DNA from 3 places in the Micromonospora humida genome. Region 2 is predicted to be linked to each of the others. Evidence: riboswitches for the same ligand, from Rfam matches in the RefSeq annotation. Region 2 holds a riboswitch; each other region holds the start of a gene.
The links. A riboswitch is a leader RNA that binds a small molecule or an ion and turns the genes downstream of it on or off. The one in region 2 is predicted to bind cyclic di-AMP.
Positions count from the first base shown of each region.

Region 1: another riboswitch for cyclic di-AMP. It lies ahead of JQX11_RS33435 (C40 family peptidase); the one in region 2 lies ahead of JQX11_RS16885 (coiled-coil domain-containing protein).
Region 3: another riboswitch for cyclic di-AMP. It lies ahead of JQX11_RS19535 (coiled-coil domain-containing protein); the one in region 2 lies ahead of JQX11_RS16885 (coiled-coil domain-containing protein).

Region 1 is NZ_JAFEUC010000006.1:372,975-376,241, forward strand. Features, by position in the region: gene JQX11_RS15125 (C40 family peptidase) at 1-976, shown strand, start outside; cyclic di-AMP (ydaO/yuaA leader) riboswitch at 1,132-1,268, shown strand; gene JQX11_RS33435 (C40 family peptidase) at 1,281-2,321, shown strand; gene dcd (dCTP deaminase) at 2,371-2,949, opposite strand; gene JQX11_RS15140 (pyridoxamine 5'-phosphate oxidase family protein) at 3,096-3,267, shown strand, end outside.
Region 2 is NZ_JAFEUC010000007.1:320,146-323,412, reverse strand. Features, by position in the region: gene JQX11_RS16890 (YibE/F family protein) at 52-1,395, shown strand; cyclic di-AMP (ydaO/yuaA leader) riboswitch at 1,562-1,693, shown strand; gene JQX11_RS16885 (coiled-coil domain-containing protein) at 1,697-2,722, shown strand; gene JQX11_RS16880 (carbonic anhydrase) at 2,865-3,267, opposite strand, start outside.
Region 3 is NZ_JAFEUC010000009.1:194,247-197,513, reverse strand. Features, by position in the region: gene JQX11_RS19540 (cation diffusion facilitator family transporter) at 1-792, shown strand, start outside; cyclic di-AMP (ydaO/yuaA leader) riboswitch at 958-1,089, shown strand; gene JQX11_RS19535 (coiled-coil domain-containing protein) at 1,094-2,152, shown strand; gene JQX11_RS19530 (SRPBCC family protein) at 2,225-2,692, opposite strand; gene JQX11_RS19525 (STAS domain-containing protein) at 2,791-3,153, opposite strand.

The DNA of each region.
Region 1 (3,267 bases), on a different contig from region 2:
GGGCCAGCCGCCCGCCCGGCCGGCAGCCCTCCGGCGGGTCGCCCGCCGCCTGCTCACCCTGGTCGCGGCGGTCGCCGTCGGTGCCGGGATGCTCGCGGTGCCGGCCCACGCCGCGCCGTCGCCCGAGGAGATCGAGGCGGCTCTCGACAAGCAGTGGGAGCAGCTCGAACCCACCATCGAGGACTACAACAAGGTCCGGGCCCAGCTCAAGGTCAACCGCAAGAAGTCGGCCGACCTCCAGAAGAAGATCGAGCCGCTGGCCCTGCAGAGCGAACTCGCCCTGGGCCGGGTCGGTGACCTCGCCTCCCGCTACTACAAGTCCGGCCCCTCGCAGGAGCTGAGCGCGCTGCTCACCACCACCAAGCCGGGCACCCTCGCCACGCAGCTGACCATCCTGGACCGGCTCGCCGCCGAGCAGCGCCGGGAGGTCGAGGCCGTGCTCGTGGTCCGCCGCAAGTACGACGCCGAGAAGCAGAAGCTCGACACCCTGATCGCCGCCGAGGTGAAGCAGGAGAAGGAGCTCGCGGCCAAGAAGACCCAGATCAACACCGAGATCAAGCGGTTGCAGGCGGCGATGCCGAAGACCACGGTGAAGGTGAACGGCTGCCCCACGATCAACGGCGTGGTCAGCTCCGCCGCCCGGACCGCGATCGCGACCGCCTGCGCGCAGGTCGGTGACCCGTACGTCTGGGGCGCCACCGGGCCGAACTCGTTCGACTGCTCCGGGCTCACCCAGTTCGCGTACAAGGCGGCAGGCATCTCGCTGACCCACTTCACCGGTGCGCAGTGGAACGAGGGCAAGGCCATCCCGCGCTCCGAGGCCCGCCCCGGAGACCTGGTGTTCTTCTTCAGCGACCTGCACCACGTCGGGCTCTACCTGGGCAACGACATGATGGTGCACGCGCCCCGGACCGGTAAGCCGGTCCAGGTGACCAGCATCAACTACATGCCGGTGGCCGGCTTCCGCCGCCCCTGACCAGCACATACGTCAACCCCCGGCCCGATGGGCCGGGGGTTGCGTGTTTTCCGGTCACGGAGTGTGCCGGCCCGGCGGGTTGCGGATCGATAACGAGCGTCTCTACTCTGGTCAATCGTCGGTCGGCACCAGGTCCGCCCCGCCCGGGGTGGCGTCGACCGGCACCGCCGAGTCGCCTCCGGGCGAGCCGGGGACCCAGGTACGCCGGGGTGAATCCGCGACCACCGCGGTAGGGCGCTCCCTTCCCGCCCGAACCCGTCAGCTAACCCGGTAGGCGGTCGAGGAAGAAGGAGCCCGGAGCCCGGTGGCACACCATGCCCCGCGGCCACCGTCGCACCGGACGACCCAGGTCGCCCGGAACACGACGGTGCCGCGCCCACGCTGGTCCCGCTTCACCACCACCCTCGCCACCCTGGCCGCCGCCGCGGTCGTACTGACAGGTGGCCCCACGGCAGCGCACGCCGACCCCTCGGTCGCCGAGATCGAGCGACAGATCGACCAGGACTGGAACAAGCTCGAACCGCTCATCGAACAGCACAACGCCACCCGCATCGACCTCGCCGCCAAGCGCCGGCAGGCCGACGCGCTCGGCAAGCGGATCGCCCCCCTGCAACGCCGCGTCGACCAGGCGATGAACCAGGTCAGCGGCCTCGCCGTGCAGGCGTACAAGGGCGAGAACGTGTCCACCGTCAACGCCCTGCTGGGCAGCCGCAGCCCGAGCCAGGTGGTCGAACAGTTGGGGCTGCTGGACCGGTTCGCCAGCCGCCAGCAGCGCGAGGTGCGGGAGGTCGCCCAGCTCCGCGACGAACTCGCCGCGACCAAGGCACCGCTGGACGAGATGGTCGCCCAGCTCACCCGTACCGAAGCACAGCTCGCGGCCCGCAAGAAGCAGATCAACACCGAGATCGACCGGTTGCAGAAGCTGCGGCTGACGGTCTACGGCAACGGCGGCGGCGGCAAGCTGCGCCCGGCCCCCTGCCCCGCCGGCTACCCCGGTGGCCCGGCCGGTACGGCGGTCAAGTTCGCCTGCGCCCAGATCGGCAAGCTGTACGTGTGGGGCGCGGCCGGCCCGAACAACTACGACTGTTCCGGGCTGACCATGGCCGCCTGGGCGAAGGCCGGGGTGTCGTTGCCGCACAACGCCCGGCAGCAGCGCCAGGTCACCGACCGGGTGAGCCGGGCCGACCTGCGCCCCGGCGACCTGGTCTTCTACTACTCCGACCTGCACCACGTCGGGATGTACGTCGGGGACGGCTGGGTCGTGCACGCCTCCCAGGCGGGCAAACCGATCACGATGAAGCGGGTCGACGACGGGCCGGTCAACAGCTACGGCCGACCCGGCTGAGCCACCGTGTCCGGGCCCCGGACCCGGGGCCCGGACACGGCACGCCGCGTCAGCCGATGGGCCAGGTGCGCCAGTTCTGCCAGGAGCGGCTGGGCGTCGGCCCACGCTGGCCCTGGTAGCGCGATCCGTACACCGCGGAGCCGTACGGGTGCTCGGCCGGCGAGGAGAGCCGGAAGATGCAGAGCTGGCCGATCTTCATGCCCGGCCAGAGGGTGATCGGCAGGTTGGCCACGTTCGACAGCTCCAGCGTGACGTGGCCGGAGAAACCCGGGTCGATGAAACCGGCGGTCGAGTGGGTGAGCAGCCCCAGTCGGCCGAGGCTCGACTTGCCCTCCAGCCGGCCGGCGAGCTGGTCGCCGAGCGAGATGACCTCGAGCGTGGAGGCGAGCACGAACTCGCCCGGGTGCAGCACGAACGGTTCGCCCGCCGGCACCTCCACCATCGACGTCAGGTCGTCCTGCTGCATCGCCGGGTCGATGTGGGTGTAGAGGTGGTTGTTGAACACCCGGAACAGCTTGTCGAGGCGCACGTCGATGCTGGAGGGCTGCACCAGACTCGGTTCGAACGGCTCCAGCGCCAGCGCGCCCGCCTTGATCTCGGAGACGAGGTCCCGGTCGGAGAGCAGCATCGGGACACCATATCCAGCGCCCCGGCCGGACCCGCCCACCGGGCCGCCCCACCGGCCGGCGTCGTCGCTGGCTCCGAGGCGTACGTCGGGCCGTTCGACCTGCGTGTCGGACTGATTTTAGAACGTCTGTTCGATAGGATGACCGCATGGCATCCTGGTCCGCATTCGCCGCCGACGAGCCCCGCCTCGCCGACGGGATCCGCCTTCTCCTCCAGCAGTACGGGTCGGGTTTCGGCTACCTGGCCACCGTCCGCGCCGACGGCGGTCCCCGGGTGCACCCGGTCTGCCCGCTGGTCACCGACGGCGGGTTGTTCTGCT
Region 2 (3,267 bases):
CTGGCCGGCTGACACGTATCCCGTCCCGGATCGTTGGGAGAACTCGCACATATGGGCGCCGACCACACCCGTCCCGCTCCGTCCACCCCGCCGCGGGTGCGACGGCTCCTCGTCATGACGGTGGTGCCGCTCATCGTGGTCACGGTGATCGCCACGCTGGTGCTCTGGCCCGGTGCGACCCCGAAGATCGACCAGGGTGAGCAGGTGCCCCGCCACCACGGCACGGTGACCCGGGTGGTGACCGAACCGTGCCCGCCCGCGCCGCAGACCCCCGACGGCCCCCCCGGGGTGGCCGACGGGCCGTGCGGGACGGTGACGGTCGCCGTCGAGCAGGGGCCGGACGCGGGCCGTGAGGTGCAGACGCCGGTGCCGTCCGGGCCGGGAGCGCCGACGGTGGCGGTCGGCGACGAGGTGGTGCTCGTCGCGTTGGCCGACCCGAGCGATCCGTCGGCGAGCAGCTACCACATCGCCGAGCACCAGCGGGGCATGCCGCTGCTCTGGCTGGTCGCCCTGTTCGCGGCGGCGATCGTGGCGTTCGGCCGGCTGCGCGGACTGGCCGCCCTGGCCGGCCTCGGGGCCAGCTTCGCCATCCTGTTGACCTTCGTGGTGCCGGGCATCTCCGCCGGGGGCGCGCCGCTGCCGATCGCGGTCACCGGCGCCGCGTTGATCATGTTCGTGGTGCTGTACCTGACCCACGGGATCACCGCGCAGACCTCGGTGGCGGTGCTGGGCACGTTGGGCAGCCTGGTGCTGACCGGCGTGCTGGGCACGCTGGCCACCGCCGCCACCCACCTGACCGGGTACGGCAGCGAGGAGGCCACCACGCTGTCGATGTACCAGCGTGACGTGGACCTGCACGGCCTGCTGCTGGCCGGGATCATCATCGGGTCGCTCGGCGTGCTCGACGACGTCACGGTCACCCAGGCGGCCACCGTCACCGAGCTGGCGCACGCCAACCCGGGGCTGTCCCGGTTGCAGCTCTACCGGGCGGCGACCCGGGTCGGCCGGGCGCACATCGCGTCCACGGTCAACACGATCGTGCTGGCGTACGCGGGCGCGTCACTGCCGTTGCTGCTCCTGCTCACCGCCGACAGCCGCCCGGTGAGCCAGATCCTCACCAGCGAGTTCCTGGCCCAGGAGATCGTCCGCAGCGCGGTGGCGACCCTCGGCCTGGTGGCGGCGGTGCCGCTGACCACCGGGTTGGCCGCGCTGGTCGTGACCGCCGGGCGGGGACCGGCCGACACCGGTACGGCCGGGCCGCCGCCCACCCCACGTCCCGCCCCCGACCGTGCCGAGGCGCTGGAGGCGTTGAGCGCGCCCCGGCACGGCGAACCGTCCACCCCGGCCCCCGCACGGTGGCCAGACCCGGAAGGGAGCACGGACACCGCATGGTGACACTGCGCTGCGTGACCGGAGGCGAGGTCGCGCCTGTCGGTCGCGTCACTGATTACCCCTCGCTATCGGGAAAATACTCATTTGGTCGGGTTGCGGGCGTAGATCCCCGGTACGACTCTCGGGTAACCTCGCTGCCGGTCACCGCCGAAGGCGCCCACCGGCGCCAGCGGTGCCACCGCCCAATCGCCGTACGGCGAGCCGGGGAACCGAGCACCTGGGGTGAATCCGCGCCAGCGGTAGGGGCCACTTCCGTCCCGAACCCGTCAGCTAACCCGGTCGGCGGTCGACGGAAGGGAAAACTGTGACGGCACCCCTACGCCGCTGGTTGACGCCGGCAGTGGCCGTACTCGCCGCCCTGGCGATCGTCGCCGGACCGGCCGCCGCCCCCGCGACGGCCGCGCCCAACGCGCCCACCCCCTCGGGGCACGAGGAGGACGACGAGCCGAAGCTGCTCACCGACGTCATCGAGGCCACCAACCGGGAGTACTCGGCGGCGAAGACCCGGCTGGAGAAGTCCAAGAAGCGCCAGCTCGAATACGCCATCGAGGTGGAGAAGGCGGAGCAGGAGCTGGCGGCGCTGGCCCCGCAGGTCACCGAGATCGCCGCCCAGTCGTACCGGACGGGTCGGGTCGGCGCGGTCGCCGCGCTGCTGGAGAGCGACGCGCCGGACGCCTTCGTCCGCCGGGCCGCCGCCCTGGACGAGCTGAACATGGTCAACGCCGGCAAGCTGGCCGAGGTCAACAAGGTCAAGACCCGGGCCGAGCAGGCCAAGCTCGCCGTCGACGCCGAGGTCCGGGAGCAGCAGAAGCAGGCCAACCTGATGGCCAAGAAGAAGACCGAGGCCGACAAGGCACTGGCCCTGGTCGGCGGCCGGGGCTTCACCGGCGGCCTGGTCGACGCGACGTCCCCGGTGGCCCGCGTCGCCCCCGGCCAGACCGCCAACGGCGACTGGCGCGGGGAGTCGTGCAGCGAGAACGACCCGACCACGTCCGGCTGTATCACCCCGCGCACGCTGCACATGTACAAGGAGGTCAAGCGGGCCGGGTTCAACCGGTTCGTCGGCTGCTACCGCCCCGGCGGGCCGTGGGAGCACCCCAAGGGCAGGGCGTGCGACTGGTCGTTGCAGAACAGCGGGTTCAGCCCGTGGCACAACAACGACACCCGGATGTACGGCAACAACCTCGCCGCGTTCCTGATCCGCAACTCGGACCGTCTGGGCATCTACTACGTGATCTGGAACCGGCAGATCTGGTTCCCGGCCAACGGCTGGAGTTCGTACTCGGGGCCGTCCAACCACACCGACCACGTCCACGTGTCACTGCTGTAGCGACCGTGATCGACACCGTGGCGGCGATGGTGCGGTGTCCGGGCTCCCGGATACCGCACCATCGGCCCCGAAGGGTTGATCGAGGTGCATGACGAAGGCCGCCCGGCTGAGCCGGGCGGCCTTCGTCATGACCGGGTGCGGGTCAGGAGGCGACGGGTGCCGGCGCGGCACCGGCCGACACGGCCGGTGCGGGCACCGCGGCGGCGGGCTCGGGGGCCGGGGCGGGCCCGGGGGGCACAGCTGCGGGCTCGGACGCCGCGGCGGTGGGCTCCGACAGCTCGGGGGCGGGGGCGACCTGGTGGACCTCGCCGGCGGCGAGTCGGTAGGACATGCCGACCACCGCGCACCGGCCGGCGGCCACCTCGGCGGCGATCACCGGCGAGTTGCCGAGCAGCACCTCGACGGTCTGCGCGATGTGGATGTCGACGATCCCGTCGATGTCGTGCACCCCCTGCTGGGCCGCGCGGCGCAAGCTCGGCCCGACGGCGGCGACCACCGAGTAGAGGTGCCCCGGGGGCTGGGTGCCGGTGCGGGCCGTGTCCCGG
Region 3 (3,267 bases), on a different contig from region 2:
GGCACCGGCTCGCTGGCCCTGCTCTCCGACGCGGGGCACATGTTCACCGACGTGCTCGGCATCGGGATGGCGCTGGCCGCGATCACCGCCACCCGGCGGGCCGCCCGGGACCCGCAGCGCACCTTCGGCCTCTACCGGCTGGAGGTGCTCGCCGCCCTGGCCAACGCCGTCCTGCTCAGCGGGGTCGCGGTCTACGTGCTGATCGAGGCGGTCCGCCGGTTCGGCGAGCCACCCGAGGTGCTGGCCGGCCCGATGCTGGTGGTGGCGGTGCTCGGCCTGCTCGCCAACATCGTCGCGTTCGGCCTGCTGCGGGAGGGCGCCAAGGAGAGCATCAACCTGCGCGGGGCGTACCTGGAGGTGCTCGGCGACCTGCTCGGTTCGGTCGGGGTGATCGTGGCGGCGCTGCTGATCGCCGGCACCGGCTGGTGGTGGGCCGACCCACTGGTCGCCGTGGCGATCGGCGTGTTCATCCTGCCCCGCACCTGGCGGCTCGGCCGGGCGGCGGTGCGCATCCTGGTCCAGGCCGCCCCGGAGCACCTGCCGGTGACCGCCGTGCACGACCGGCTGACCGCCGTGCCCGGTGTCGCCGAGGTGCACGACCTGCACGTCTGGACGCTCACCTCCGGCATGGACGTCGCCTCGGCCCACCTCACCCTGGCCGGTGACGCCGAGGTCGGCGCGGTGCTGGCGGCCGCCCGGGGCGCCCTGCGGGAGGACTTCCACATCGAGCACGCCACCCTCCAGGTCGAGCCCGGGGCGAGCCCCGGCGCATGCGGCCCCGCCCACTGGTGACCCCGCCCCGGGCCGGACGGTCAGCCCCGCCGGGTACTCCCGCACAGAGATCGCGGAAATTTGCGTCGTTTGAACCTTTTGAGGGTATTCACTCTCGTACCCTCAGTCACGAGGTAGGCAGGCGTCACTCGCGTACCGGTAGGCTCGGCCCCGGTCTCCGCCAGGCAGAGGCCGCCGCCTAATCGCCCGCCCGGGCGAACCGGGGAACCACGTTCCTGGGGTGCATCCGCGTCAGCGGTAGGGATCTTCCGTCCCGAACCCGTCAGCTAACCCGGTCGGCGGCTGACGGAAGGACATCCGCATGCACGTACGCACCACCACGCGGCTGCTGGCCGCAGTCGTCACGGCGTTGGCCCTGGGCGTGTCGGCCGCACCGTTCACCCCGGCCGCCGCCGCGCCTGCCACCCGGCTCGCCGCCCCCGGCGACGACGACGAGGGCGGCACCCCGGCGCTGCGCGACCAGCTCGACGCCGCCAGCAAGGGCTGGCTGGAGGCCAAGGCCGCCCTGGAGCGCTCCACCAAGCGCCAGCAGGAACTCGACGGACAGCTCAAGACCATCGAGGGGCAGCTGGTCACGCAGACCGCCAAGGTCGGCGAGATCGCCGGCGCGGCCTACCGCACCGGCCGGCTCGGGCCGATGTCCGCCCTGCTCAACAGCAACACCCCGAGCGGTTTCCTGGACCGCGCGGCGGCGCTGGAGACGGTCGCCACCCGGGAGGACCAGGAACTGCGCACGATGATCGAGACCCGGGACCAGGCCACCCGGACCCGGGCGGCGGTCACCCGGGAGATCACCGAACAGCGCAAGCAGGTCGCCACCATGGGCAAGCGCAAGGAGCAGGCCGAGCGGGCGCTGGCGGTGGCCGCCGCCGACAAGCCGGCCCCCACCTCCCGCGACTCCGGCAGCTCGGACGGCACGTCCACCAGCAACGCCAAGGGCGCACCCCGCAACTCCGACGGCTCCTGGCCGTCCGAGTCGTGCAGCGTCAACGACCCGACGCCGGCCAACGGCTGTATCACCCCGCGTACGCTCAACGCCCTGAACCAGGCCAAGGCGGCCGGTTTCACCAGGTACGTCTCCTGCTACCGGCCCAGCGGCTCCGGCGAGCACCCCAAGGGCCGGGCGTGCGACTTCGCCGCCCAGAAGGGCGGCTTCGGCGGGGTGGCCAGTGGCGGCGACCGGACGTACGGCAACAACCTCGCCGCGTACTTCATCCGCAACGCCGACCGGCTCGGTGTGCTCTACGTGATCTGGTTCAAGCGGATCTGGCTGCCGAGCAGCGGGTGGAAGGCGTACAGCGGGGGCAACGGGGACCCGTCCAGCGACCACACCAACCACGTGCACCTGTCGATGATCTGATCCCGGCGCGGTGGCCCGTCCGCTCAGGGCGGGCCACCGCGGCGCGACCGTCCGGGCGGGTGTCGGCGGTCGTCAGCCGGCGGGGGGTGGGTCGCCGGCCCGGCTGTCCAGGACCGCGCCGAGGCGGCTGGCCAACCCCAGGTGGGCGGCGCGGGCCTGCCGGAAGGCGTAGCCGAACAGCGGGGCCGGCGCGGCGAGGGTGATCTCCACGTCGATCCGCAGCAGGTCACCCTCCATCCGCAGCCGGGTGTGGTTGCGTACGGTGGTGCCGGGCTGCTGGCGGGCCACTGTCACGATCTCGTCGTCGCCGGCCAGCAGCACGTCGGCCTGGTAGGTGACGGGGAACCGCAGCGGCCCCAGCTCCAGCCGGTCGGTGATCGCGTAGCTGGCCAGGGCACCCGGCCGGGCGGGCAGCCGGCGCACCCGGACGATCAGGGGATGCAGCTCCTCCTGCCGGGACAGGTCGCTCAGCAGCGCCATCGCGTCCGCCGGTGAGCAGCGCGCCTGCACCGTGTAGCTGAAGCTCTCCCGCCGGACCACCGGGCCTCCTGACCGTCGTCGGTCGCACGATCGTGCCGTACCGGAGACGGACTGGCAACGTCCCTGGTCAGTGGCGTCGACGCCGACCGGTGGCCCGGTCAGGCGCCGGGCAGGACCTCCGGGGTGGCGGCACCGGCGAAGTACGGCTCCGGGGCACCGAAGAGCCCGAGCAGGCCGGTGACCCAGAGCTGTCGGTGCACGAACCGGCTCGGCTCGGTGACGATCAGTTTGACGCCGCTGACCTCGGCGGTCTGGAAGCCGGCGACCATGGCGCTGATCCCGACGGAGTCGATGAAGGTGACGAGTCGCATGTTCAGCTCGATCCGCGCGGGCCGACCCTTGGCCAGCACCTCGGCGATCGCCTCACGTACCTCGTAGGCGGTGTCGACGTCGATCTCACCACGGGGGGCGATCTCGATGACACCGGCCGGCAGGACCGACTTCACGATCGACAGGCTCACGCGAGCACCTCCACTCGCCCGTCCCCGGGCGCCTCATCAGTACGCGGGCCGCGACCGAGAGTATTCCTCCGATGGCCTCGGTCGCCACCCCTCGGGATGAGCAATTCGCGGATC